DNA from 4 places in the Mesorhizobium album genome. Region 1 is predicted to be linked to each of the others. Evidence: predicted binding sites of a transcription regulator. Region 1 holds the regulator's gene; each other region holds the start of a gene.
The links. The regulator LexA, encoded in region 1, represses DNA repair genes until DNA is damaged. The targets are predictions, from matches to a motif close to TGTTCNNNNTGTGTTCNG.
Positions count from the first base shown of each region.

Region 1 (7,184 bases):
AAACTCTGGACATGATCCTGGCCGGCGACGCCAAGAAAGGCGACGTGCTGGGGGCCGCACGCATCGCCGGCATCATGGCGGCCAAGAAGACGCATGAACTGATCCCGCTCTGCCACCCGCTGCTTCTCACCAAGGTTGCCGTCGAAATCGAGCCCGACCGCGCGCTCCCCGGCCTCAAAGTGACCGCGCTTACCCGCGTCAACGGCAAGACGGGGGTGGAGATGGAAGCGCTGACCGCCGCCTCGGTCGCCTGTCTCACCATTTACGACATGGCGAAGGCGGCAGATCGCGCCATGGTGATTTCCGGCATCAGGCTGGTCGAGAAGACCGGCGGCAAGTCGGGCGACTACAAGGCAGGTTCTTGAGATGGCGTTGCTTCCGGTCGCCGAGGCGCTCGAACGCCTGCTGGAAGGTGCTGCGGCGCTGCCCAGCGAAAGCGTTCCGCTCGCCGATGCGGCCGGCCGCGTGCTGGCCGAACCGGTGGCGGCGCTGCGCACCCAGCCGCCCTTCAACGCTTCGGCCATGGACGGCTATGCCGTACGCTACACGGACGTAGTGTCAATGCCGGCGCGGCTCTCCGTCATCGGCATGGCGCCTGCCGGGCGCGGCTTTACTGGTTCCGTCGGCAAGGGCGAGGCCGTGCGCATCTTCACCGGCGCGCCGCTCCCCGAAGGTGCCGACACCGTCGTCATCCAGGAGAATGTCCGCGACCTCGGCGGCGGCAGCATCGAAGTGATCGAGCCGACCGCGCAGGCACGCAACGTCCGTCGCCGCGGACTCGACTTCGGCGAGGGTGACGTGCTCCTCCATAAAGGTCGCGACCTCGATCCGGCAGCGCTTTCGCTGGCGGCGTCGGCCAACCATCCGAGCCTCAATGTGGTGCGGCAGCCGTTCGTCGCGATCATCGCCACGGGCGACGAGTTGTTGCCGCCGGGCAGCGCGCTCGGTCCCGACCAGATTATTTCGTCCAACGCCTATGGCGTCGCCGCCGTGGCGCAGTCGGTCGGCGCGCGCGCGCTCGACCTCGGCATTGCCGCCGACCGCAAGGACGCAATCGCGGCTTTGGTGAAGAAAGCGGTCAAGGCCGGCGCCGACGTCATCGTCACGCTTGGCGGCGCCTCGGTGGGCGACCATGACCTGATCCACGACGTGCTGACCGGCGAAGGCATGCAGCTCGATTTCTGGAAGATCGCCATGCGCCCCGGCAAGCCGCTGATGTTTGGCCGGCTCGGCGACATCCGCTGCGTCGGCCTGCCCGGCAATCCGGTGGCGAGCCTGGTTTGCTCGCAACTGTTCCTGAAGCCGCTCCTGGCGCGGCTCGGCGGTCGTCCCTACCGGCAGGACATTCGCACGGCATGGCTGGGTTCCGCGATGCACGCTAACGACATCAGGCAGGACTATGTGCGCGCCGTCGTGCGCGAGGATGCCGGGGCGCTGGTCGCAACGCCGTTCGGCATCCAGGATTCCTCGATGCTGCGGATGCTGGCCGACGCCAACGGCCTGATCGTGCGCGAGCCCTACGCGCCGGCCGCGGAAGCCGGCGCCGAATGCAGCGTTCTGATGTTACGCTGAACAAAACGTCAACACATTCACTAAACTTTAAACGGTTGCGGAACACAACTGGAACAGATAGTGTTTGTTCTGGGTTTGTTTTCTGATTCTGGTTTTGGAACCCGTTGGGGGCTGCCATGCTGACACGCAAGCAACATGAACTTCTGATGTTCATCCACGAACGGCTCAAGGAAAGCGGCATTCCGCCGTCTTTCGACGAGATGAAGGAAGCGCTCGACCTTGCCTCGAAGTCGGGCATCCACCGCCTGATCACGGCACTGGAGGAGCGCGGCTTTATTCGCCGGCTGCCGAACCGGGCGCGCGCCCTCGAGGTGCTGCGCCTGCCCGATTCCATCGCGCCCGGCCTCAACGCGGCGAGGAAGTTTTCGCCGAGCGTCATCCAGGGAAGTCTCGGACAAGGCAATCTCGGCCGACAGATCAAGCCTGCGGCGCCTTCGCGCACGCCGGCGCCCAGCAATGACGACGATGCCGTTTCGGCCGTGTCCATTCCGGTGATGGGCCGCATCGCCGCCGGTGTGCCGATCGACGCCATCCAGCACCAGACGCATTCGATCACGGTGCCGCCGGACATGATCACGGGCGGCGAGCACTATGCGCTGGAGGTCAAGGGCGACTCGATGATCGAGGCGGGCATCTTCGACGGCGACACCGTGATCATCCGCAATGCCAACACCGCGAGCCCGGGTGAGATCGTGGTGGCGCTGGTCGATGACGAGGAGGCGACACTGAAGCGCTTCCGCCGCAAGGGCGCCTCGATCGCGTTGGAAGCCGCCAATCCGGCCTATGAGACCCGCATCTTCGGCCCAGATCGCGTCAAGGTTCAGGGCAAGCTCGTCGGGCTCATCCGGCGCTACTGAGCAATTCCAGGAAAGTGCGCAGCGGTTTTCCGTCCGGAATTGCGTCAAGACAAACACTCAGTAGCGGTTCAGCATGGCTGAACCGCTACTGAGCCGGTTGAGGCTTGGCTTCTGGCGTTTCAGGCTGCTTGTAGGGTGCCAGCCCCCTCGCCTCGCGCGAATACCGTCGTTGCTCGTGCCAGGGACGGTAAGGCTGTTGGACGGCATAGTGAATGGCTGGCCGCGCTGTCGCCGATTGCGGGTCGAAGAAGACGGCGGCACTGCCGTCACGCGCGAGCTGCCGCTTGGTGACGACGAGGACGCGTGGATCGCGGCAAGGGTTGTAGGCCATGGCGTCGTTGATGACGATGAGATCGGCGAAGCCGCAGGCCGGCCGGGCGCTGTCGCGGTTCTCGGCTAGCGCGACGAGCGCGCCGGATGGATGCCGGCCAATGCAGAGGTCGCCGGTACAGTAGAAAGGCGAGCCTGGCGGCAGGCCGACGGGATCGGTTATCTCCCCGCTGACGAATGTCTCGGGCGGCACGATTGTCTCGGCCTTCAGCGCCGTTTCCAGTTGTCGGTTGTGAATTCGTTGGAGCGCGCGCGGTTGATGGCGAGTTCGCCGCCGCCGATCGGCATCGCCACCAGATGCGCATCCTCGGAAATCAGGACGTCCGGCGTGCGCACCTGCGGGATCGTCAGCAGGCCGGCCAACGCGAAGGGAACGGCCGCCAGCCTGAGCCAGGTGGTGGCCATGGTCGCAATGACCAGCGCGATTGTCGTAAGCAGCACCGACTGGATCGAGATCAGCCCGACGGCATCGACCGGCGAGCGTTCCGAAATCCACCCCGAGATCGCGATCATCGCCGTCAGCCCCTTGCCCATCAAATAGAGGAAAGGCCAGTCGAAGCCGAACGGCATCATGACGGCGCTGGCGACGGCAAGGAACATCACGACCGTGACGATCGGCATGATCGCGAGATTGGCCAGCAGGCTGAGCGGCGAGACGCGCTGGAAGTGCCAGATGGCAAACAATGCCGTAGCGCTTCCGGCGATGATCGAGGTCATGGCGGCGCCACCCGCTCCGACCGCCAGCTTTCGCGACAGGAACCGCAGGAACGAACGCTTCGGCGGCGGCACCCTCACTTTGCCGGTGCGGTATTCGGCCCAGCCGGCATAGGCGCCGACGAGCGCTGCCGTGGCGGCAAACGACATCTGGAAGCTCGGGCCGACCACTTCATGCGGCGACACCAGGATGACGGCGATGGCCGAAATCGCCAGATTGCGCATCGTCAGCGCCGCCCGGTCGAAGAGCACGGCGATCAACATGACCGCGAGCATGATGAGACTCCGCTCGGCCGCGACCACGACGCCGGAAATGACGAGATAAGCGGCGATCGACACCAGCGCGATTGCCGCGGCGTATTTTTTCACCGGGCGGCGCGAGGAGAAATCCGGAAACAGCGCGAAGGCGCCGCGCAGCAAAAGCATGATCGTGCCGGCGACCAGCGCCATGTGCAGGCCGGAAATCGAGATGATGTGGTAGATACCGGTCCGCCGCATCGCCTCGTTGATGTCCTCGGGAATGCCCGCGCGAACACCGACGATCAGCGCAGCCGCGATCTCCCCTTCCGGACCGCCGACCGTGCTTCTGATATGATCTGCGATATTTTCGCGAGCGTTCTCGACGGCGGAGGCTAGGCCTGCGCCGGCGGGCGGGTCGGTTGCCGAAACGACTTTCGGATCGCCGAGGAAAAACCCGCTGGCGCCGATGCCGGAAAAATAGCTGTCGAAGGAGAAGTCGTAGCTGTCGGGGCGGACCGGGCCGGTCGGCGGCAAGAGCCGCGCATAGCCTGTCACCAGCGATCCTGCCTCCAAGTCGGGTGGGATCCTGCGCGCCGAGAGCCTGACGCGATCCGGGGCGTAGCGCAGCTTAGGGTGCGCGGTCGAGATGAGGTCGATGGTCAGCCTGATACGGTCATTGGCCATTTCCTCGGCGATGACGACACGGCCCATCAGCCGTGTCTGGATCTCGGAGCCGAGCATCGGTGTTGCGGCGCGCCAGGTCTCGACCTTCGCAGCGACAAAGCCCAGCGCGCAAAACAGCGCCGCCATGAAGAGGAGGTGCGTCTTCGGCCATGAGCGCGAAACCGCCGCACAGACGGCGATCAGCGCAACAGCCGCAAGCGGCCTGTAGAGATCCGGCTCGGTGCTCAGGGAAAAATAGAGGATGACGCCCGCTGCCAGGAAAACCGGCACCAGCAGGAAGCCGATGCCGCGGTCAAGCTCGGTGGCAGCGGCTGCAGCGACGCTTCGGCCAAACGCGGGAAGCGAAGCGCGGCGCACCTGCCTGCGGATCCGATCGATGGTTGCTGGCGGAGAGAGCGTGCGAGAGGCCCCGCCGCCAGGCTCCAGAATCTCTGTAGCCGGACGCGGCGCCGGGAGCGGGACCGGTGTCGCTTCGGCAGGCACGGTGCCGGCAAACAGCAGGCGCTCGCTGACGCCAGCTGTCGTCCCCTCGCCCTCCTCCGCGCCCCGGCCACGTCCAGCCATCGGGTCTGCCCCTTGCGCCCCAGACCTCCTATGCTACATGAACCGCGAAAGTCCGCGCAACCACGCCTGCTTCAGTGCTTCTTCCGAGAGTTCCATGTCCGACAAGGTCGTCACCCGTTTTGCCCCCTCGCCCACCGGCTTCCTGCATATCGGCGGCGCGCGCACGGCGCTGTTCAACTGGCTTTATGCCAAGCACACGGGCGGCACGATGCTGCTGCGCATCGAGGACACCGATCGCGAGCGCTCCACCGAGGCTGCGACGGCCGCCATTCTGGACGGGCTGACCTGGCTCGGCCTCTCGTGGGACGGCGAGGCCGTATCGCAGTTCGAGCGCGCGCCGCGCCACCGCGAGGTGGCCGAGGAGCTCGTGCGCCTGGGCAAGGCCTATTACAGCTTCGAGACGCCTGCCGAGCTCGAGGCGATGCGCGAGGCGGCACGCGCCAGGGGCCTGCCGCCGCGCTACAACGGCCAATGGCGCGACCGCGACCCTTCCGAGGCGCCTCCCGGCATCAAGGGCGCCATCCGCATCAAGGCGCCGACCGAGGGCGAGACGATCGTGCATGACCGCGTGCAGGGCGAGGTGCGCTTCCCGAACAAGGATCTCGACGACTTCATCATCCTGCGCTCGGACGGCAATCCGACCTATATGCATGCCGTCGTCGTCGACGACCACGACATGGGCGTCACCCACATCATCCGCGGCGACGACCATCTGACCAATGCCGCGCGCCAGACCGTGATCTACAACGCCATGGGCTGGACCGTGCCGTCGATGTCGCACATCCCGCTGATCCACGGCGCCGACGGCGCCAAGCTGTCGAAGCGCCACGGCGCGCTCGGGGTCGAGGCCTATCGCGCCATGGGCTATCTGCCCGAGGCCCTGCTCAACTATCTGGCCAGGCTCGGCTGGAGCCACGGCGACGACGAGGTGATGTCGATCAGGGACATGATCGCCTGGTTCGATATCGGCGACGTCAACAAGGGCGCCGCCCGCTTCGACTTCGCCAAGCTCGAGGCGCTGAACGGCGTCCATATGCGCAAGATGGATGACAAGGCCCTCTTCGACATATTCGTCGCCACCTTGCCCCATCTCGAAGGCGGACCGGCGCTCGCGGCAAGGCTCGACGACAAGCGCAAGGCGCAGCTGCTTGCCGCCATGCCCGGCCTCAAGGAGCGGGCAAAGACGCTCGTCGAGCTCGTCGACGGAGCGGCCTTCCTGTTCGCGGAGCGGCCCTTGCAACTCGATGAGAAGGCCGCGGCGCTGCTCGGTGGGGACGCGCGCGCCATTCTGCGCGGTGCCCATGCCGCGCTCGCGGCGATTACTGGCGAATGGAGCGCCGCAGCCGCAGAAGCCGCCATTCGTGACTTTGCGCAGACTGGTGGTCACAAGCTCGGCGCCGTGGCCCAACCGCTGAGAGCCGCGCTTACCGGCCGGAGCACATCGCCCGGCGTGTTCGATGTGCTTACCGTGCTGGGGCGCGACGAAAGTCTAGCGCGGATTGGAGACCAAATCGATTAGGAGCGAACTGGCCCAAGAAGATTGGCATTGAAAGGCGTGTTTCGCAGTGCAACATTAGGCCTTGGCCCAATCTGGCACGCACCCCCTAATATGCGGTGGCAAGTTCGCGCATTCCGGTGATTTCGACGTGTCGTTTGCAGGAATTGCCTTGCCGGCATGAGGAAACATAAAGGAGCTTGAGAATGAGCGAAGCTGCGACAAAAATGGAAACGGGCAGCGAGAAACGCGAGTCGACCGCCAGGCTCGAACTCGCCGGCAAGACCCACGAATTCAAGGTGCGAAGCGGTTCGGTCGGGCCTGATGTCATCGACATCGGTTCGCTCTACAGCACCACCGGCGCCTTCACCTACGACCCCGGCTTCACATCGACGGCGAGCTGCGAGTCGGCGATCACCTTCATCGACGGCGACGCCGGTATCCTTTTGCATCGCGGCTATCCGATCGACCAGCTTGCCGAGCACGGCGACTTCCTCGAGGTCTGCTACCTGCTGCTCTACGGCGAATTGCCGACCAAGGCGCAGAAGGACGACTTCGACTACCGCGTGACGCGCCACACCATGGTGCACGAGCAGATGTCGCGCTTCTTCACCGGCTTCCGCCGCGACGCGCACCCAATGGCCGTGATGTGCGGCGTGGTCGGCGCGCTGTCGGCCTTCTACCACGACTCGACCGACATCTCTGATCCTTACCAGCGCATGGTCGCC
Region 1 covers NZ_JAVIIW010000004.1:11,481-18,664, forward strand. The annotation lists gene moaC (cyclic pyranopterin monophosphate synthase MoaC) at 1-365, shown strand, start outside; gene RFN28_RS04530 (molybdopterin molybdotransferase MoeA) at 367-1,572, shown strand; gene lexA (transcriptional repressor LexA) at 1,689-2,429, shown strand; partial or broken gene RFN28_RS04540 (ComEC/Rec2 family competence protein) at 2,515-4,961, opposite strand; gene gltX (glutamate--tRNA ligase) at 5,056-6,480, shown strand; gene gltA (citrate synthase) at 6,663-7,184, shown strand, end outside.

Region 2 (7,184 bases), on a different contig from region 1:
CGCGTCCACGCAGCCGACCGCCGCCAGCTTGGCGCGGATATTGCGGATATGGCTGTCGACGGTGCGATTGGAGACATGGATGTTCGATTGATAGGCATTGGCCATCACCGCGTCACGGCCAAGCACATGCTGCGGCCGGGCTAGAAAACCTTTGACGATGGCGAATTCGATTGCCGTGAAGAGCAGCGGCTTGCCGTCGAAGCTCGCCGCGTGGCTTGCCGGAACAAGCATGAGCCTACCATGCGCGAACTGCCGGTCGTCCGCTTCTTCCTCCGCCGCCACCGGGCGGGCGCGGCGCAGGATGACGTTGACGCGGGCGACCAGCTCGCGCGGGCTGAACGGTTTAGTCACATAATCGTCGCCGCCCATTTCCAGCCCGAGGATGCGGTCGATCTCTTCATCGCGCGCCGACAGGAACAGCACCGGCACGTCGGAGCGCTGCCTGAGCCGCCGGCAGACCTCCAGCCCGTCCATCTCCGGCATGCCGATGTCGAGCACGACGAGGTCGGGCGTGCGGCGTTCGACCGCCTGCAGCGCAGCGGCGCCGTCGGCGACGGCAGCCGTCGTCATGCCGGCCTTCTCCAGTGCGAAGCAGATGATCTCGCGGATATGCGGGTCGTCGTCGGCGACGAGGATATTGTGCGGCATCGATCAATAGCCCGGAGGTTCTGTAACGGCAGGATTAGCAAGCGCGCCGCGCTTGTCGAGAGTGCGGCGCAAGATTAGCGGAGTGCGTTATCTCCGGACCTTCCTCGGCGCGGCTATCCGGACCCCGTGCCGCGATCTCGGGACGAAGGGCAGGATGATTGGCTGCGGGGCGCGGCTTCTTCGGCTGGACGAGCCACCAGCCGTCATAGCGCAGCCGGTAGGGCAGGCGAGGCATTTGATGTGTTCGCATGCTGCCCTGTTTCGCTGGTGGGCGCGGAAAGCTCGGGGCGGATCGGAGGAGGTTTTCCGCACGGATGTGCAGATTTCGTGCAGGGCCGTTGCGTCTTGCCTCAGTCGCCACCAGCCGGCATAGATCGGTCATGACCGTTGAAATCTACCACCCGCGCCGCTCTGTGCTCTACGTGCCCGCCTCCAACGAGCGGGCGCTCGCCAAGATCGCCTCGCTCGCCTGCGATGCCGTCGTCATCGATCTCGAGGATGGCGTCGCGCCCGCCGACAAGGTTTCCGCGCGCGAAAAACTGGCAGGCATCCTGGCCGCGCGGCCGAAGCGGCGCTGCGAGATGGTAGTGCGCATCAATCCGCTTGGATCCGAATGGGGCATCGACGATCTCCTGGCCGTCGCCAGGGCTGGGTCGGACGGCATTCTCCTGCCCAAGGTCGCGACGCCGCGCGACATCCTCGAGGCCGGCGATCTGCTCGACGACAATCTTGCGCCCGATACGGTGAAGCTATGGGCGATGATCGAGACGCCCAAGGCGCTGCTCAACATCGGCGCCATCGCCGAGCTTGGCCGCGATCCGGCTTCCAGGCTCGCTTGTTGCGTTGCCGGAACGAACGATCTGTTGAAGGCAACGGGCGTGCTGGCCACCCCCGACCGGCGCTATCTGATGCCGTGGCTGATGCAGCTGGTGCTCGCCGCCCGCGCCGGCGGCCTCGACGTGATCGACGGCGTTGCCAATGACTTCCGCGACCTGGAGGCCTTCGCCCGCGAATGTGCCGAGGCGGCCGCCATGGGCTTCGATGGCAAGTCGCTGATCCATCCCGCCCAGATCGAGCCGGCCAACCGCGCCTTCGCGCCGTCGCCCGAGGCGCTTTCCGCGGCAAGGGCGATCAGGGACGCCTTCTCACGGCCGGAAAATGCCGGCAAAAGCGTCATCGCGCTGGACGGCCGCATGGTCGAACGGCTGCATCTGGCCGAGGCCGAGAAACTTCTGGCGAAGGCCGCAATCATCGGCGCATGATGCGCTGGAGCAATTCCAGGAAAAGTGCGTAGCGGTTTTCCGTCCGAAATTGCTTCAAAACAAAGGGATAAAGCGGTTCTGCGTTTCCGTGAAGCGGTGAACCGCTCTATTGTATGTCGCCCAAAACTGTGCAGCGGTTTTGGGCGACATACAGATAGACATTGGTCATGACAGGGTCGAAAAATGAAACTTTACCGCTTTCTGTCCGGTCCGGACGACGCCACTTTCTGCCACAAGGTGACGGCGGCCCTGAACAAGGGCTGGCACCTGTTCGGCTCGCCGACCTATGCCTATGACAAGACGACCAAATCGATGCGCTGCGGCCAGGCCGTGGTGAAGGATATCGAAGGCCAGGAATACACGCCCGACACCAAGCTCAGCGATTGGTAGGTGCGCCGCGCGACGCTGGCGGGACAGCACCCCCCTCTGCCCTGCCGGGCATCTCCCCCTCAAGGGGGGAGATCAGATCGTCGCCTTTGATTTCGCCAATCGCCAGCGTTGGAGGAAGAGTACCGTCGAGGGGAGCTGCCGATCTCCCCCCTTGAGGGGGAGATGGCCGGCAGGCCAGAGGGGGGTGGCTTGGCGCCCACCAAAACGGCGTAACACTCACCCCGCCGCCGCCTGCTCGGCCGCTTCCTCGATCCGCTCCATGTCGTCGTCCGACAGGCCGAAATGGTGGCCGATCTCGTGGATCAGCACATGGGTGACGATGTCGCCCAGCGTCTCCTCGTTCTCGGCCCAGTAGTCGAGTATGGCGCGGCGGTATAGCGTGATGCGGTTCGGCCCCTCGCCGGTCTGCGGGTTCCAGCGCTCGGCGATGCCGCGTCCCTCGAACAGGCCGAGCAGGTCGAAGGGCGTTTCCAGCGACAGGTCGTCCATGATCTCGTCGGTCGGGAAGTCGGCGATCTGGATGACGATCTCGCCGGTTAGCTGGCGGAACTCTTCCGGCAGATGGGCATAGGCCTCCAGCGCCAGAAGCTCCATTTCGTCCATCGACGGCGAGAGCTGGTCGTGCCAGGTGCGGGTCTTGTAGATGCGGGCCATGAGGTTTCCTTTGATCCCGGCATATAGGCTTTCGCGCCGATTGAGGCAAATGAGCCGGCTGGCGGGCTTCCCTGTGGGTAAAGGGCGGAGGAATAAATTCCTTCCCATGCCGCTTGACTCTTCCGGGACCCTCTGGAATCTATAAGAACATAACAGGAACAATTGCTGCCGGAAGTGAACGTCATGGCGATGAGCGCCGTGGCGCGGGACACTGTTTTTGCCCTGCGCCGCCAGATCGCGAAGATCGAGGGAACGCTGCCCGAGCGCCTTGAAGCGCCGGCACGCGGCGCGCCTGGAGCAATTCCAGAAAAAGTGCGAAGCGGTTTTCCGTCCGGAATTGAGGAAAAACAAATATACAGCGATGCGGCCCAGTCGGACGCCACCATCGTCCGGCGCGGCCTCGCCGTGGCGCCGCAGGATTCCTTCCTGCGCACCGGCATCGAACGCCTCGACACCGCGCTTGGCGGCGGCCTGCCCAAGGCCGCGCTCAGCGAAATCCATGGGCTGGAAACCCGCGATGCCGGCGCCGTCGCCGGCTTCGCGCTGTCGCTTACCAGCCTGATCCTCAAGGAAAGGCAGGGCCTGCCGATCCTCTGGATCGGCACCGCGGAAATCTTCCGCGAGGCCGGCTTTCCCTATGCCAGGGGGCTGCATGCCCTCTTCGGCATCGAACCCGAGCAATTGCTGTTTTCCGAAGCGCCGAAACTGCTCGACGCGCTGTGGATCGCCGAGGAAGCCGCCCGCATGACGGCTTTCGCCGCCGTCATGCTCGAGATCCGCGGCAGCCCACAGCGGCTCGACCTTACTGCGACGCGGCGGCTGCACGCCCGCGCCCAGAGCGCCGGCCGCCCGGTGCTTTTGCTGCGCCAGGCCGGCGAGGCCGAGCCCACAGCGGCGCCCGTGCGCCTCATCGTTTCGGCCGCGCCTGCTGCGAGCCGCGAGACGGTCGCCGGTCCGCTCGCCGGTTCGATCGGCCGCCCTGCCTTCACCGTCGATATCGGCAAGAGCCGCACGGCCCTGCCCGGACAATTCACACTGGAATGGAACCCCGATGAGCACGCTTTTGAGGAAAGAAGAAGGGGTGAGGAAAGAAAGCCCCAGGAAGAGCGGGCAACGAATCCTGTCGCTGTGGTTTCCACATCTGCCCGCGGAGCGGATCCTGCGCCAGCGTCTGGGGCGGTCCTGGCGTTCCCGGCCGTCGCATCACCTGCCCCCGCCTCACCCACCGCTTGTGATCAGTCATCGCGACAACAACACCCAGCGCATCGCGGCCCTCGACGAACGGGCTGAGGCGCTGAAGCTGAAGCGCGGCATGGGCATTGCCGACGCGCGCGCCATGCACCCCGCGATTGATGTGGTGGAAGCCGACCCGGAGGCCGACCGCCGCCTGCTCGAAGGCCTTGCCGACTGGTGCGACCGCTACACGCCGCTGGTGGCGATCGACGGCGAGGACGGGCTGTTTCTCGACGTCACCGGCTGCACGCATCTCTTCGGCGGCGAGCGCGCCATGCAGGACGAGATCCTCACCCGCTTCTTCGAGCAGGGTTTCGATGTCCGCGCTGGCCTCGCCTCCACGCCAGGGGCCGCCTGGGCGGCGGCGCGCTTCCATGGCGACCGCATCGTCGCCGGCGGCGAGGAGGAAGCGCTGCTTGCGCCCCTGCCGCTTTCGGCGCTGCGCATCGCGCCGGAGACCCGCATCAGCCTGGAAAGCGTCGGCCTGCGCACGGCGGGCGCGGTGATGGCCACGCCGCGCGCGCCGCTCGCCCGCCGCTTCGGCGCCTCTCTTCTGCTGCGCCTCGACCAGGCGCTCGGCCGCCTCGACGAGGCGGTGTCGCCGCGCCTTCCCGTCGCGCCGCTCTCGGTCGAGCGCCATCTTGCCGAGCCGGTCGTATTGACCGACGACATCGAGCGGCTGGTGAGCCGGCTTGCCGTCGCCCTGAAGAGCGACCTCGAACGCCGCGGCGAGGGCGCGCGGGCGCTTGCCCTTCTCCTCTTCCGCGTCGACGGCGCCGTCAGCCGCATCGCCGTCGGCACCTCGCGCCCGATGCGCGAGCCGCAGTTGATCCGAAAACTGTTCCACGAACGGCTCGCCGCACTTGAGCAGAGCATCGATGCCGGCTTCGGCTTCGACCTCGTGCGGCTTTCCGTGCTTTCGGTCGCCGCCTTCGACATGCTGCAGGGCGATCTCGCAGGCGAGGTTGCCGACGATGATGCCGACATCGCTTTATTCGCCGACCGCATCCGCGCCCGCCTCGGCGACGCCGCCGTGCTGAAGCCGGTCGTCGTTGAAAGCCATCTGCCGGAGCGCGCCGTCACCACGGTTCCTTTCGCGGAAGCGCCGCAAAGGCGCATGCCGCCGAGACAGCCCGACCGGTCGGTGCCGCCGATGATCATCTACCCGCCGGAGCGGCCGGTGCGGCTGTTCCGCTCGCCCGAGCCGATCGAGGTGCCGGCGACCGAAATCCCCGAGGGGCCGCCGATGAACTTCCGCTGGCGCCGCGCGCTTTACCGCGTCGCCCGCGCCGAAGGACCGGAACGCATCGCCGCGGAATGGTGGCGACCCGGCGAGGAAGAGGCGCCGACCCGCGACTATTACCGCATCGAGGACAGCGAGGGACGCCGCTACTGGCTCTACCGCCAGGGCCTCTACAGCGGCGCTTCGCAAGCCGCGCCGCGCTGGTTCATGCACGGGGTGTTCGCATGAACGCGCTGGCCGCCGTCCCCTATGCCGAGTTCGGCATCCAGTCGAATTTTTCCTTCCTGCGCGGCGCCTCGAAGCCCGAGGAGCTGGTGGTCACGGCAAAGTTCTACGGCTTTTCCTCGATCGGGCTTGCCGACAGGAACACTGTCGCCGGCGTGGTGCGCGCCTGGCAGCAGGCCAAGGTGGAAAAGCTTGCCTATCATCCCGGCTGCCGCCTGGTTTTCCGCGACGGCACCCCGGACATCCTCGCCTATCCCCGCGACCGCACGGGCTGGGGCCATCTCTGCCGCATGCTGACCCAGGCCAATCTGCGCGACGAGAACGAGAAGGGCGCGACGTTGCTCGAATTGAGCGACCTTCTCGAATGGGGCGATCTGATGTCGCTGGCGATCCTGCCCAACCTGTCGGCGCGCACGGAAGACAATCTCTCACTCATTAGCCGGCTTAGGGACCGCTTTGGCGCCGCGCTCCGGCTTGCCGTCGCGCCGGACTATGGCGGCAACGACCGCTTCCGCATCGAGCAGGCGGCGGCGATGGCCGAACTTGCGCGCGTGCCGCTGATGGCGACCAACGACGTGCTCTATCATGCCGCCGACCGCCGGCCGCTGCAGGACGTGCTGACCGCAATCCGCCTCAACACGCCGGTCTCCGAGGTCGGGCTGGAGCTAACAGCAAACGCCGAGCGCCATCTGAAGCCGCCGCTGGAAATGGCGCGCCTTTTCCGCCGGCATCCGCAAGCGCTGGCGGAGACGCTGCGCTTCGCCGAGGAGCTCTCCTTCTCGCTCAGCGACCTTGAATACAATTATCCGGACGAACCGACCGAATCCGGCCTGGGGCCGCAGGCCGAGCTCGAACGCCTGGCGCGGGAAGGGGCTGCAAGACGCTATCCGGCCGGTGTTCCCGCCTATGTCACGCAGCGCATCGGGGAGGAGCTCGCCCTCATCGAGCGCCTGAACTATGCGCGCTATTTCCTGACCGTCTACGACATCGTGAAATTCGCCCGCAGCCAGAACATCCTTTGCCAGGGCCGCGGCTCCGCCGCCAATTCGATCGTCTGCTTCTGCATCGGCATCACCGAAGTCGGCCCCGAGCGCATCGACACGCTGTTCGAGCGCTTCATCTCCGAGAAGCGCAACGAGCCGCCCGATATCGACGTCGATTTCGAGCATGAGCGGCGCGACGAGGTCATCGCCTATATCTACGAGAAATACAGCGCCAAGCGCACCGCGCTTGCCGCCGCCGTCATCAGCTATCGCGGCCGCTCGGCCTTGCGCGAGGTGGCCAAGGCCATGGGCCTCTCCGAGGATGTCAGGAGCGCTTTGTCGAGCAGCATCTGGGGCTGGTCGACCTCGGAGATCGGCGACAGGGAAGCCAATGCCGGCGGCCTCGACCGCACCGACCCGCTGGCGCGGCAGGTGCTGGAACGCGCCAATGAGATCATGGGCTTTCCCCGCCACCTCTCCCAGCATGTCGGCGGCTTCGTCATCACCCGCGACCGGCTCGACGAGGTCGTGCCCATCGTCAAGACG
Region 2 covers NZ_JAVIIW010000011.1:54,900-62,083, forward strand. The annotation lists gene RFN28_RS11690 (response regulator) at 1-648, opposite strand, end outside; gene RFN28_RS11695 (HpcH/HpaI aldolase/citrate lyase family protein) at 1,029-1,910, shown strand; gene RFN28_RS11700 (DUF1737 domain-containing protein) at 2,094-2,300, shown strand; gene RFN28_RS11705 (metallopeptidase family protein) at 2,517-2,954, opposite strand; gene RFN28_RS11710 (ImuA family protein) at 3,138-4,244, shown strand; gene RFN28_RS11715 (DUF6504 family protein) at 4,186-5,658, shown strand; gene RFN28_RS11720 (error-prone DNA polymerase) at 5,655-7,184, shown strand, end outside.
Region 2: the regulator LexA is predicted to act here: its motif matches at 3,098-3,115, upstream of RFN28_RS11710 (ImuA family protein).

Region 3 (7,184 bases), on a different contig from region 1:
GTCGGGGTAGGGCATGCCATGGGTGATGATGGTGCTTTCCAGCGCCACCACTGGCCGCCCGGCGGCGAGCGCCTCCGCTACCGGCGGATGGATATCGATGAAGGGGCGGGCGGTTTCGGGTGTCATGTCTGTTCTCCAATCCGGAGAAAACACTCCGGCAAGATGATCTGGCGGCCCTATGCCACCTCCCGTGCCTCCGGCACAAGGGCAAGCGCCTGGCCGAAACTGGCGGTCGTGAAGGAGGGTACCGCCTCGGCGCTCTCGATGGCGAGGATCGCCGCGGCAACACCTTCGCGCAATGCTGCCCGCAACGGCAGGCCTCGCAGCAGTGCGGCGACCGTGGCTCCGGTCAGCGCATCGCCGGCGCCGGTCACGTCGGCGACCCGTCGCGGTGCGGGCGGGTCGATGGCGAAGACACCGGATTGGTCGAAGCCAAGCACCGGGGCGCTGCCGGCGGTGACCACGCCTGCCGTGAGGCCGATCCGCCTGAGCTCCTTGACAAGATCCGGGCCGGAGATGTCTGCGCTGGCCAATGCCGCTGCCTCGCGGCGGTTCATGAACAGCAGCGAGAAAGAGCCCAGCAACGGTATCAGCCGCACCACCTTGGCCGGCGAGATGGCGATGGCGAAGACCGGCCTGCCGCCGGCCTGCGCGACGAGGCGCTCGAGCGCTGCCGTCGGCAGGTTCGCGTCGCAGAGAATCGCGTCCGCCTCGGCGATCGCCTCGCGCACCTTGGCGCGGCGGATCTGCTTGGGGAAGGCGAGGTCGTAGAGGCCCATATCGGCGAAGCCGACGATCAGCTCGCCTTCGCTGTCGATCAGTGCCGTATAGCTTGGCGTCGTGCGGTCGAGAAACACCACCGAAAGGTCGGCGATGCCGGCTCCGGCGATCGCCGATGCGACCGTCTCCGCCGCCGCGTCGCCGCCGCGCACCGAAAGCAGCGAAGCCGACACGCCGCGCTTCACCACGCTGCGCAGCGCGTTGAAGACGCCGCCGCCGACATCCTCGCGCATGATGCCGGGGTTGGAGGCGGCGGGCACGTAAGTGCCCGAGACCTGGCCGCGCCGGTCGATATGGGCGCCGCCGAGCGCCAGGATCTTTGGAGATGTCGGCATGCCGGGGTGGAAACCTTCGTTGATTGTTCGCGCGCGCACACTAGGTTTCTGCGCGTCACCCCGCAATCGGGGCCGCGATTCGGGCCGGCGGGATGTCGAAGTCTTTTTGGGTCAGCAGCGCCAATCCGCTCTAGTCCTGGTGAGACAAAAATAGAACAAATCCAGATATTGATTGTTTTTCAGTTATTTATCGCCCCTTGCCAAATGAGAACAAAAAAGGTACAAAACACCAGGGATCACGGATTGTCCGGCCTTCATTGACGACCAAGGGGTGATGTATCATGGCTCAGAATACTTTGCGGCTTGTAGAGGATAAGGCAGTGGACAAATCAAAGGCTCTGGATGCGGCGCTGTCGCAAATCGAGCGCGCCTTCGGCAAGGGCTCGATCATGCGGCTCGGCACGAACGAGCAGGTCGTCGAGATCGAAACCGTGCCGACGGGATCGCTCGGCCTCGACATCGCGCTCGGCGTCGGCGGCCTGCCGCGCGGCCGCATCATCGAAATCTACGGGCCGGAAAGCTCGGGCAAGACGACGCTGGCGCTGCATACAGTTGCCGAAGCCCAGAAGAAGGGCGGCATTTGCGCCTTCGTCGATGCCGAGCACGCGCTCGATCCGGTCTATGCCCGCAAGCTCGGCGTCGACCTGGAAAACCTCCTGATCTCGCAGCCCGACACCGGCGAGCAGGCGCTGGAGATCTGCGACACGCTGGTGCGTTCCGGCGCCATCGACGTGCTGGTGGTCGATTCGGTGGCGGCGCTGACGCCGCGCGCCGAAATCGAGGGCGAGATGGGCGATGCGTTGCCTGGTCTCCAGGCCCGCCTGATGAGCCAGGCGCTGCGCAAGCTCACCGCCTCGATCTCGCGCTCCAACACCATGGTCATCTTCATCAACCAGATCCGCATGAAGATCGGCGTCATGTTCGGCTCGCCGGAAACCACCACCGGCGGCAACGCGCTGAAGTTCTACGCTTCGGTGCGCCTCGACATCCGCCGCATCGGCTCGGTCAAGGACCGCGACGAGGTGGTCGGCAACCAGACCCGCGTCAAGGTGGTGAAGAACAAGCTGGCCCCGCCCTTCAAGGTGGTCGAGTTCGACATCATGTATGGCGAGGGCGTCTCGAAGACCGGCGAGCTGATCGATCTCGGGGTCAAGGCCGGCGTGGTCGAGAAGTCGGGCGCCTGGTTCTCCTACAATTCGCAGCGTCTCGGCCAGGGCCGCGAGAACGCCAAGCTGTTCCTGCGCGACAATCCCGACACGGCGCGCGAGATCGAGATGGCGCTGAGACAGAATGCCGGCCTGATCGCCGAGAAATTCCTCGAGAATGGCGGCTCCGAAGGCGGCGACGACGGTTACGGGGACGAAGCCGGCGCGATGTGAGGCCAGCAATTCCGGGAGCGGTTCCCGTCCGAATAGTCGGAGTTTGGCCACAATCCTGCTATATCGGCATATGCTTATGTAATCGAGTTTTAGTATTGCGTCCCGAACCGCCGGCCCTCGCGCCGGCGGTTTGCGTTAGCGGTAACGCGGATGCAGCCAGCTGACCTCGCTGATTGGCCTAACGCGCGTCGCGTTGGAACGGATTGTGGCGACGCGCTTTACGTCATTCTTCAAGCATGTCGTTCTCCCACAACCGCCACGCACCTTTGGGCGACATGCCTCGATCCGTGTTTCTAGACAGGGTCAAGAGCTACGGCTAAAAGGCCAATCCATCTTCTGAAACACGAAAAGCCCATTTGCCGCCGGCCAGGCCGGCGGTTCTCGCGAGAAAAAGGCAGATCCATGAGTGGCGTGAACGAGATCCGGTCGACATTCCTCGACTACTTCCGCAAGGAGGGTCACGAGATCGTCGCCTCCAGCCCGCTGGTGCCGCGCAACGATCCGACGCTGATGTTCACCAACGCCGGCATGGTGCAGTTCAAGAATGTCTTCACCGGCCTGGAGAAGCGTCCCTATTCGCGCGCCTCGACGGCGCAGAAGAGCGTGCGCGCCGGCGGCAAGCACAACGACCTCGACAATGTCGGCTACACCGCGCGCCATCTCACCTTCTTCGAGATGCTCGGCAATTTCTCGTTCGGCGATTACTTCAAGGAGCGCGCGATCGAACTAGCCTGGAACCTGATCACCAAGGAATTCGGCCTGCCGAAGGACAAGCTCCTGGTCACCGTCTATCACACCGATGACGAGGCGGCGGGCTACTGGAAGAAGATCGCCGGCTTCTCCGACGACCGCATCATCCGGATCCCGACCTCCGACAATTTCTGGGCGATGGGCGACACCGGCCCCTGCGGGCCGTGCTCGGAGATCTTCATCGACCGCGGCGAGCACATCTGGGGCGGCCCTCCCGGTACCCCGGAAGAGGACGGCGACCGGTTCCTCGAATTCTGGAACCTGGTGTTCATGCAGTATGAGCAGGTGACGAAGGACGAGCGCATCGACCTGCCGCGCCCGTCGATCGACACCGGCATGGGCCTGGAGCGCATGGCCTCCATCCTGCAGGGGGTGGAGAGCGTCTTCGAGACCGATCTGTTCCAGCACCTGATCGATGCCGCGTCCTCGGCGCTCGGGCACGGTCCCAGCAAGGAGAACGTCGCATCCTTTCGCGTGATCGCCGATCACCTGCGCTCATGCTCCTTCCTGGTGGCCGACGGCGTGTTGCCCTCCAATGAAGGCCGCGGCTATGTGCTTCGCCGCATCATGCGCCGCGCCATGCGCCATGCGCAGCTCTTGGGCGCCAAGGAGCCGCTGATGTGGAAGCTGGTGCCGGCGCTGGTGCGCGAGATGGGCCAGGCCTATCCCGAGCTCGGCCGCGGCGAGGCGCTGATCACCGAGACGCTGAAGCTCGAAGAGACGCGCTTCCGCAGGACGCTGGCGCGCGGTCTTGGCCTGCTGTCGGAGGCGACGGAAAAGCTCGGCGCCGGCGACATGCTGGACGGCGAGACGGCCTTCAAGCTCTACGATACCTACGGCTTCCCGCTCGATCTGACGCAGGACGCGCTGCGCCAGCGCAGTATCTCGGTCGATATCGCCGGCTTCACCGATGCGATGGAGCGGCAGAGGGCTGAGGCGCGCGCGCATTGGGCGGGCTCGGGCGAAGCCGCGACCGAGACAGTCTGGTTCCCGGTACGCGAGAAGGTGGGCGCGACCGATTTCCTCGGCTACGAGACGGAAGAGGCGGAAGGCCTGATCCAGGCGCTGGTCAAGGACGGCAAGACCGTCGACAGCGCCGGCCAGGGCGATGCAGTTGCCGTCGTCGTCAACCAGACGCCGTTCTATGGCGAATCCGGCGGCCAGATGGGCGATACCGGCGTGATCTCCGGTGACGGCTTCTCGATCGAGGTCTCCGACACGCAGAAGAAGGCGGACGGCCTGTTCGTGCATCTCGGCAAGGTGGCGAGCGGCACGGTCAGAACCGGCGCGGCCGTCGAACTGAAGGTCGACCATGCGCGCCGCTCGAAGCTGCGCGCCAACCATTCCGCGACGCATCTCATCCACGAGGCGCTGCGCGAGGTGCTGGGCACACATGTGGCGCAGAAGGGCTCGCTGGTCGCGCCGGATCGTCTGCGCTTCGACATCTCGCACAACAAGCCGATCTCGTCGGACGAGCTCGAGGATGTCGAGCGCATGGCAAACGAGATCGTCGTGCAGAACAGCCCGGTGACGACGCGCCTGATGTCTGTCGATGATGCCATTGCCGAGGGCGCCATGGCGCTGTTCGGCGAGAAATACGGCGACGAGGTGCGCGTGGTTTCGATGGGCACGGGCCTGCATGGCGCCAAGGCCAACCGGCCCTACTCGGTCGAGCTCTGCGGCGGCACGCATGTCAAGTCGACCGGCGACATCGGCCTGGTGCGCATCCTTTCGGACAGCGCGGTCGCTGCCGGCGTGCGCCGCATCGAGGCGCTGACCGGCGAGGCGGCGCGCAAATATCTCGACGAGCAGGACAGGCGGCTCAAGGCCGCCGCGGCGACCTTGAGGATCTCGCCGGCCGACGTGCCGGCGCGCGTCGAGGCGTTGCTCGAGGAGCGAAAGAAGCTCGAAAAGGACCTTTCCGAGGCGCGCAAGAAGCTGGCGCTTGGCGCCGGCACGGCCGTGTCCGATGCCCCGCCCACCAACGAGACCGTCGCCGGTGTCGGCTTCCTTGGCAAGGCGGTCAGCGGTGTGGCGCCGAAGGACCTGAAGCCGCTGGCCGATGCCGGCAAGAAGACGCTTGGGTCCGGCGTCGTCGTCTTTGTCGGCGCCGGCGAGGACAACAAGGCAAGCGTGGTGGTCGCCGTTACAGACGACCTGACCGGCCGCTTCAGCGCCATCGACCTCGTCCGCGTCGCCTCCGCCGCGCTCGGCGGGCAGGGCGGCGGCGGACGCCCCGACATGGCGCAGGCCGGCGGCCCCGACGCCTCCAGGGCCAATGACGCGATTGCTGCGGTGAGGGCCGCGCTCGAGGCGGCGTGAAGACCGAAGTGACCGGCTTAGCTCAGGCCGGTCCTATTATCCTCCGAGTGCGGCGCTGCCCCTCATCTGGCTGCCGCCATCTTCTCCCCGTTGAACGGGGAGAAGGGGCTGTCATTACGGCTTTCGCCAATCGCCAGCGTTGCAGAAAAGGCGCCGGCGTTGCGGCCGGCTTCTTTCTCCCCGTTTACGGGGAGAAATGCCCGGCAGGGCAATGAGGGGCGGCGCCGGCGTCGAGCAAGCTCACTGGAATCAGGTGACCTTCTCCGTCTTGGCAAAGCTCGGGCGGTCAGCCATGCGCGAATACCAGGCTTGAATATCGGGAAAGCGCGCCAGCATGTCGCGTCCTTCGGCAACCTTGACGAAATAGGCAATGATCGGCGCGGCGTGCAGATCGGCCAGCGTCAGTTGGTCGCCCAGCAGCCATGGGCCTTTCGTCTTCAGTGAGGTCAGCACTTTCAGCACCGTCTCAGCCTGGGTCAGGCCACCCGCGATCAGCGCCTCGTCAGCTGGCGCCTTTTCCAGCCGCTCGACCGCGACGTCCCAGACCATGGCGCGGTAGCCATAGGCATCGAGCAGGCCCACGATCTGGCTTATCCTCGCGCGGCCGCGTGGGTCGTTAGGCTGCAGGGACGGACCGTCGAAGGCCTCATCGACGTAGCGCGCGATCGCTCTGGTCTCGAACAGCCGAAAACCGTCATACTCGAAAGCCGGGATGCGGCCGAACGGGTGATGTTCGAGATACCAGGCCGGAATGCCGTCGGCCGCGAAGATGTCGAGCGGCACCAATTCATAGTCGATGCCCTTCTCCTCCAGCGCCATCCTTACGATACGGACATAGACGCTGTAGTCGGCGCCGTAGATGAGGGGGGTGTTCAAACTGTTCACTTGCTAAGCTGAAGCCAAATGCGCAAGTCCCCGACCGGTTCGAAGCCAGCTATGCGCGCGACCTGCAGCGCGTCACCGTGCTCGTAGCCCACGAGCGGAAGCCCGTTGGCTTGGGTAAAAGCTGCATTCGCGGCATCTCGATAGACGGTTTCAGCATCGTTGCCTTTCGCAAAGACATTCGATAAGCCCATTGCCTCTTGCGAGCGGTTCACGATGCAGCCGGCATCAAAGCCGTCGGTGGTGACGCGCCCAAAAAATGCAACGTCAGGGTTGTCGAGTATTGCCGGTGGGAACACACGTCGGTCACTTGGGTTGTCGAATGCCCACGCATTTTCCCAGGCACTGAGCGCATCGGCATCACAGATGCGCCGCCATCCAACTGCCATGCGACCACCGGTGTCGCCGATTGCACTATCCGGATCAGCCCATACCCAGCTTGCGCTGAAAAGAAGCTTGAACCCGAGATCGGCGAGGTCGAGCCGACTAAACCCGTCCTTGACTGCAAAGGGACCTTCAAGCGCCAAACTTAATTGCTTTATCGCTTTCAGTTGAAGCTCGATAGGATCGGGATTCAACGTCGTCAGATTGGAATAATAAGGCGGAGCCGGCGACTCACTCCACCAAATGAACGGATTTCGGTGCTCCCTCAATCCGAGAGCCCGAAACACCGCTTCGTAAAGATCGGCATTGTTTGCCGCACAGATGCGGACCTTGTCTGCCAAGGTCCGCATCC
Region 3 covers NZ_JAVIIW010000009.1:70,054-77,237, forward strand. The annotation lists gene RFN28_RS10085 (pseudouridine-5'-phosphate glycosidase) at 1-126, opposite strand, end outside; gene RFN28_RS10090 (carbohydrate kinase family protein) at 177-1,115, opposite strand; gene recA (recombinase RecA) at 1,397-2,494, shown strand; gene alaS (alanine--tRNA ligase) at 2,897-5,566, shown strand; gene RFN28_RS10105 (glutathione S-transferase family protein) at 5,816-6,442, opposite strand; gene RFN28_RS10110 (hypothetical protein) at 6,448-7,182, opposite strand.
Region 3: the regulator LexA is predicted to act here: its motif matches at 1,322-1,339, upstream of recA (recombinase RecA).

Region 4 (7,184 bases), on a different contig from region 1:
AGGAAGCGAAGTTCAGGAAGCCGATCCTGATGAAATACGAGCATGAAGGCCACCCGCTCTATTCCTCGGCAAGGCTCTGGGACGACGGCATCATCAATCCGGCCAAGACGCGCGAGGTGCTGGCGCTCAGCCTCTCGGCGGCGCTCAATGCGGGAATCGAAGAGACGAAGTTCGGCGTGTTCAGGATGTGACGATGAGTGCTCTCGGCGACAGGATCCGCATTCACATCGGCGACATCACCAAGCTTGCGGTCGACGCCATCGTCAATGCCGCCAATTCCTCGCTGCTCGGCGGCGGTGGTGTCGACGGCGCCATCCACCGCGCTGCAGGACCGGAGCTGGTCGCCGAATGCCGGACGCTCAATGGCCGCAGGACAGGCGATGCCAAGCTGACCAAGGGCTATCGCCTGCCGGCGCGCTACGTCATCCACACCGTCGGGCCGGTCTGGCACGGCGGCGGCAAGGGCGAGGCGGAACTGCTCGCCTCCTGCTATCGGCGCTCGCTCGAAATCGCCCACGACCAAGATTGCCGGACGATCGCCTTCCCGGCGATCTCGACCGGCATCTACCGCTTTCCGAAGGACGAAGCGACCGAAATCGCCGTTGCTATCGTAAGCGACTTCCTGCGGCAAAATAAGATGCCGGAAGTCGTTACTTTCTGCTGCTTCGATGAAGCGACGGCGGAGCTATATCGGCGGGCCGTTGCTGCCATTGGGGAAAGCTGACCTTGATGACCAAAAAGACTGCTCAAGCGACGACCTCGGTAGAGCACTCCCTTGGTAAGGGAGAGGTCCATGATGTTGGACGAATCTTTGCCCGGACACACTGGCGGGACAGCGCCCCCCTTAACGCGAAGCATACTCGGGCTGCGGAGGCTCCATGTTCGGCAAGATCCTGATCGCCAATCGCGGCGAGATCGCCTGCCGTGTCATTCGCACGGCCCGCAAGCTAAGTGTGCGCACGGTCGCCGTCTATTCGGACGCCGATGCGCGCGCCCTGCATGTCGAGATGGCCGACGAGGCGGTGCGTATCGGCCCCTCGCCCGTCGGCGAAAGCTATCTACGCGCCGACAAGATCATTGCAGCGGCGCTCGCCACCGGTGCGGAAGCGATCCATCCCGGCTACGGCTTCCTTTCGGAAAACCCCGACTTCGTCGACCAGGTCACGGCGGCCGGGCTGGTCTTCATCGGGCCGTCCGCTGCCTCGATCCGCGCCATGGGATTGAAGGACGCCGCCAAGCGGCTGATGGAAAAGGCCGGCGTGCCGGTGGTCCCCGGCTATCACGGCGAGGCGCAGGAGATCGTGCTGCTCGCCTCCAAGGCGCGCGAGATCGGTTACCCCGTTCTGATCAAGGCGCGCGCCGGCGGCGGTGGCAAGGGCATGCGGCGCGTCGATCACCCGGACGATTTCTCCGAAGCGCTCTCCGGTGCGCGGCGCGAGGCCAAGGCCGCCTTCGGCGACGACCGCGTGCTGGTGGAGAAATACATCGACAAGCCGCGCCACATCGAGGTTCAGGTGTTCGGCGACAATTTCGGCAATGCCGTGCATCTTTACGAACGCGACTGCTCGGCGCAGCGCCGTCACCAGAAGGTGATCGAGGAAGCGCCCGCCCCCGGCATGACGCCGGCGCTGCGCAAGGCGATGACGGAAGCGGCGGTGAAGGCTGCCAAGGCCATAAACTATTCCGGCGCCGGCACGATCGAGTTCATCGTCGACGCCTCGCAAGGGCTGAAGGCCGACCGCTTCTGGTTCATGGAAATGAACACGCGCCTCCAGGTCGAGCATCCCGTCACCGAGATGGTCACCGGCGTCGATCTGGTCGAGTGGCAGCTTCGCGTAGCGGCCGGCGAGAAGCTGCCAAAGACGCAAACGGAGATCGCGCTGGCCGGTCATGCTCTCGAGGCGCGCATCTATGCCGAGGACGCCACCAAAGGCTTCCTGCCGGCGACCGGCACGCTGCATCATCTCAAATTCCCGGACGAGGCACCCGAGGGTGCCGCAATGCGCATAGAGACCGGCGTGCGGGCCGGCGATGCGATCTCGCCCTTCTACGATCCGATGATCGCCAAGCTGGTGTTGCGGGCCAAGGACAGAGCCGCCGCGCTGGCGACACTGCGCGATGCCCTCGCCCGGACCGAGATCGCAGGCTCCACGGTCAACACCGCCTTCCTCGCGGCGCTCGCGGCCGACGCCGATTTCGCGGCGGGCGATGTCGACACCGGCCTGATCGGGCGCCATCAGGAAGAGTTGGTCGCCCTGCCCGCGCCGAGCGATGAGACAATCGCCGCGGCGGCGCTGGCGGCGACCGATGCAGGCGCGCCGGGCCCGGCCGCCGATCCGTGGTCCTCGCTTGCCGGCTATGCGCATTTCCATACGCTCTCGCGGCGCACCCGCCTGCGCTACGGCGAGGAGAACATCCTCGCGCGCGTCTCGGCGCGGCCTGACGGCCGCTTCCAGGTGGCGTTGGAAGCGCCGCATGACGCGATCAACGCGCACGACCTCAGGAACATGCCGCGCACCGCCCGCTGGCCGGGCCACGTCACCGTGTTCGAAGGCGCTGTCGGCTATACTTTCGCGGTTCCGGATCCGCTCGCCAAGGCGGATGAGGCAGCGGCGGCCTCGGGCAGCCTGCGCGCGCCGATGCCGGGGCTGGTCAAGCTGGTGCGCGCAGCAGCCGGCGATGCGGTGATCAAGGGCCAGCCGCTCCTGATCCTCGAGGCGATGAAGATGGAGCACAGCATAGCCGCCCCGCATGACGGGGTGATCGCCGAGATCGCGGCCGAGGGCGCGCAGGTGAGCGACGGCACGGTGCTGGTGCGGTTCGCGGAAGACAACCGGAGCTGAGGTGGCTTTCGGCCGCGCCGGCCTCGACGGACCTCCTTCAATCGGCAATCGAACGAATGACACGCGCCGGATTTCCTCCGACAAGGGTATTCGGCGGAACGTCCTTGGTGATTACCGAACCTGCCGCGACGACCGAGTACTCGCCCACAGTCACGCCCCCGATGATGGTGACATTGGCTGCAATCCAGACGTTTCTCTCAATCACGATGGGCTTTGCGATTACGAAGGCGCGCCGTTGGGACGGTTCGATAGGATGGCCGGAGGTAATGATACTCACATTCGGCCCGATCATCACATCATCGGCGATGTCGATGCCGCCAAGATCATAGAAAGTACAATTCTGATTTACGAAGACATTGCGGCCAACACGGACGTCCCGTCCGCCGGTTGTAAAGAATGGCGGTATCAGCAAGAAGCTGTCGTCCACCTTTCTGCCGATGAGCTCGCTGAACAAGGCTCGCACCTCATCGGCGTCGTTGAACGTCAAAAGGTTGAGCTTGGCAGTGATTGCCATCGCTCTCTTGAGGTTTGCCGTCATCGCCGCCGATTCAGGCGTTCGCCTGGGAATTATCTTGGTGCGATCATCCTTCGCCATTCCCGATTCCCTCAAGGCGCATTTCAAGTGTAGCCACAGGTCAGGCGAACGAAAATGGCCGGGACAAACCCGGCCATTTCCAATCGATCTACAGAACCGATTACGGCTTGATCGGCGCGTATTTGCCGTCGTGCCACTGGTTGATGTCGTAGCTGGCGTTCTTCAGGTCGCCCTTCTCGTCGAAGATGACGTCGCCGACGACGGTGCTGATCGGCTTGCCGTCCTTCAGAGCTTCGGCGACCTTGCCCGGATCGTCGGTGCCGGCGCGCTTGATGCCTTCGGCAACCGCCTGGATCACGGCATAGGAGAACAGCGTGAAGCCTTCCGGGGTGAAGCCGCCGGCCTTGATCTTGGCCACTGCGTCCTTGGCTTCCGGCTTCGCCTGCGGATCCGACGGGAAGACGAACATGGTGCCTTCACCGGCCGGGCCGGCGACCTGCCAGAATTCCGGCGTGGCAATCGAGTCCGGCATGATCAGCTGGAACTTGACGTTCTGCTCGGCAGCCTGGCGCAGGATGAGGCCGGCCTCGGGGTGATAGCCGCCGAAATAGACGACATCGGCCTTGAGCGCCTTGAGCTTGGTGACCAGAGCCGAATAATCCTTCTCGCCGGCGTTGATGCCTTCATAGTCGACTTCCTTCAGACCACCGGCGTTCATCGTCGCCTTGACCACATCGGCAACGCCCTGACCGTAGGCGCTCTTGTCGTGCAGGACGACGACGTTCTTGCCGGCGTATTTCTTGGCGATCCACGGGCCAATGAAGGCGCCCTGCGCGTCGTCACGCGTGTAGAGGCGCATGATCGTCGGCCAACCGGACTTGGCCGCGGCGTCGGTCAGCGCCGGGTTGGACGAGGCCGGGCTCATCATCAGCGTGCCGGATTCGGCATAGACGGCGGAAGCCGGAATGCTCGAACCCGAGCAGGCATGGCCGTCGACGAACTTGACGCCGTTGGCGACGATGCGGTTGGCGACCGACACCGCCTGCTTCGGATCGCACTGGTCGTCCTCGATGTCGAGTTTGATCTTGGCGCCGTTGACGCCGCCCGCCGCGTTGATGGCGTCGGCGGCAGCCTGCGCGCCCTGCTTGAACTGGTCACCGATCGTTGCGAGCTGCCCAGTCATCGGGCCGACCACCGAGATGGTGATGTCGTCGGCGAAAGCGACCGATGCGCCCATCATCAGGCCCAATGCGGCCGCGCTCAAAATACCCAATCTTTTCATGGCAATAAGAACTCCTCCACTTGCGCGCGGCCGTGCCGGCCACGCTTGTTCCTGAGAGCCGGGACAATTCCACCCTTCGCCGGAACTGTCGAGAGGACAATACATACCGCTTTGGTTCATTTCGGCGAGGATTTCTTGGGCCAAGCCGCCATACGCCTGCCACTGGGGAAATGCGCAAAATGCAAAAGCCGCGCCGGCCTTGTCCCGGCCAGTCGCAGCTTTTGCAATCGAGCTTCTCCGGCGCCCCCGCGCACCTGAACCCGCTCGCTTCCCTGTTTGTAGTTGGACCAGGATCTTTTCCACTTTTCGGGATCATGGTCTGGTGCGCGGCTTTGGCAGGTCTGCCTGCCGCGTTCTTGGTCTTACTAATCGGCCGTCTTGCCGCGGCCTTGTTCCAGAAGGGCTGGTTAAGCTCCAGCCCGAAGACGATCAGTGTATCGTCATCCATTCGCGCGCTTCGCGCAGCGCCTTGGCGATATCGGCCTTCGACATCGTGGCCGACAGTTCCGAGCGCAGCTCCGCGGCGCGGGCCGAGCCCTTGATCGCGGCGATGTTGAGCCATTTGTGGGCGGCAACAACGTCGGTCTCACAATCGCGGCCGGTCGCATACATCATGCCCAGTTCGAAAAGAATGTCGGCCTGGGCAGTTGCCCCCATGGCGCCGAAGCCGGCTTCAAGCATTTCAAAACGTGCCATCTCAATCCCCTGTCTGGCTCCCGAGAGCTGCCTCCTTCTGTCCCAGTTGTCCCTTGGGGCGGGCCGCTCTTTCGATGCTTTCGAGGATGAAGCCTGGCCTTGAATCCGTCGTTAAATGACTTGCTTAATTTGAGGAAAACAAAGCTAAAACAAGAGGTAAACGCGCAAAACTGTTAAGCATAGGAACCCAGCAATTCCGCCTTTTTGCATTAAATTCGACGAAAATTTCGGGCGTCCGAATCAAGACTTCACTAACCACGGAAACCGAAGCCGTTTTCCGCTTCCGTTCATTTTCAGTCGCCGCGCGGCCAAAATCCTTACACCCTTCCGTGGCGGCACTGCTTTCGTTTTGGCGGCGGCTGGATTAGCTTTACCTTCGCGTAAGGGACAGAGAGGCGGAACGAGCCCCGCCTGAATTCTGAAGGGAGGACAACATGTTTCGAAAAATGAGCCTGGCCCTGGCGGCCACCTTGATGATTGCGGGTGCCGCATGGGCCGACCCGATCGAAGGCAATTGGAAGACGCAGGCCGGCTCGACCGCGGCGATCGCCGGCAGCGACTCATTCTCGATCACGCTCAAGTCCGGCAAATATGCCGGCAAGACCATCGGCTCATTCAAGGCGGCCGGCGACAATAAGTACACCGGCACCATAACCGACCCGGAAACCGACAAGACCTATTCCGGCAAGGCGACGCTATCCGGCGCTTCGCTCAAGATGAGCGGCTGCGTGCTGGGCGGGCTGATCTGCAAGAGCCAGACCTGGCACAAGCTCTGAGAGCCGCTCGAATGGTCATGTGAAACGGGGCCAGGTGCCCCGTTTTTCTTTTTTGAGCGCCGTTTCGAAGCGCTCTGTCGGCCACCGCGGTGTGGCCTGATCAGGATCGTATCAACCAATTTGAACGGTAGATGAATACCGGTCTCAGAACCGGTTCAGAGGCATTCAGGCATTCTCCTTGCCATTGAAGGAGAAGACCAATGCTTGCCCGCCGCTTCACCATCGTCTGCCTGCTGATGAGCCTCTTCGGCATGCTCTTTGCCATTCTCGTGGCGGAAGCCGGCCGCCCGGCCCGCTCATGGGACGCGGCCAACACCTGCCGGCTGGGCGCATGAACCATTTCAAGCGCTGAAACGACCCATGCTCGAAAGGGGAACGACCACCATGAACCGCGTCACCGCCACTGCCCTCAAGACCCTTCGGCTGCTGCCGCGGGCGATGCTCATCCTGATGCTGCTTGCCGCCCCGGTGCTGGCAGTTCCGATGATGCGCACTCACACGGGTTCGATCATCGAGGCTCCAGCGCCGAAGAAGACAGGCGTCGGCTTCGTGCTGCTGGTCAGCCTGCAGCGCGGCTGACACGGTCGAAGAAAAATTCCTCGCGGGCCCGGCTTCTGGCCCGCCTCCCCCTCCCAAGCGCTTCTCCAAATCCCTATATTGGGCCATGGAAAAGCGAATCTACCCCCAAGCCATCGAATCGGTCGTCATGCCGGAGCCGTTCGGCAGACAGAGTTTCGGCGACGCCAGAAAGGCGGTCGCGGCGCTCGAGGCGCTCTACGACCGCAACACCAAGTTCCTGCGCGATTCCTTCGCCAAAATCGCCGCCGGGGACGACGAGAGCAAGCGCTACCGGGCCTTCTATCCGCAGATCGGCGTCACCACGACCTCGTTCACCCAGATCGACTCGCGTCAGGCCTACGGCCATATGCCGACGCCCGGGCATTTCGCCACCACCATCACCCAGCCGCAGCTGTTCGAGAACTATCTCGTCGAGCAGCTTCGGCTCATCATGCGCAATCACGGCGTCCAGGTCACGGTGTCGGAATCGACAA
Region 4 covers NZ_JAVIIW010000028.1:75,174-82,357, reverse strand. The annotation lists gene RFN28_RS22430 (carboxyl transferase domain-containing protein) at 1-191, shown strand, start outside; gene RFN28_RS22425 (O-acetyl-ADP-ribose deacetylase) at 194-724, shown strand; gene RFN28_RS22420 (acetyl/propionyl/methylcrotonyl-CoA carboxylase subunit alpha) at 879-2,843, shown strand; gene RFN28_RS22415 (sugar O-acetyltransferase) at 2,881-3,438, opposite strand; gene RFN28_RS22410 (ABC transporter substrate-binding protein) at 3,539-4,660, opposite strand; gene RFN28_RS22405 (sel1 repeat family protein) at 5,090-5,356, opposite strand; gene RFN28_RS22400 (DUF2147 domain-containing protein) at 5,791-6,132, shown strand; gene RFN28_RS22395 (hypothetical protein) at 6,333-6,467, shown strand; gene RFN28_RS22390 (hypothetical protein) at 6,517-6,711, shown strand; gene RFN28_RS22385 (AMP nucleosidase) at 6,839-7,184, shown strand, end outside.
Region 4: the regulator LexA is predicted to act here: its motif matches at 5,491-5,508, upstream of RFN28_RS22405 (sel1 repeat family protein).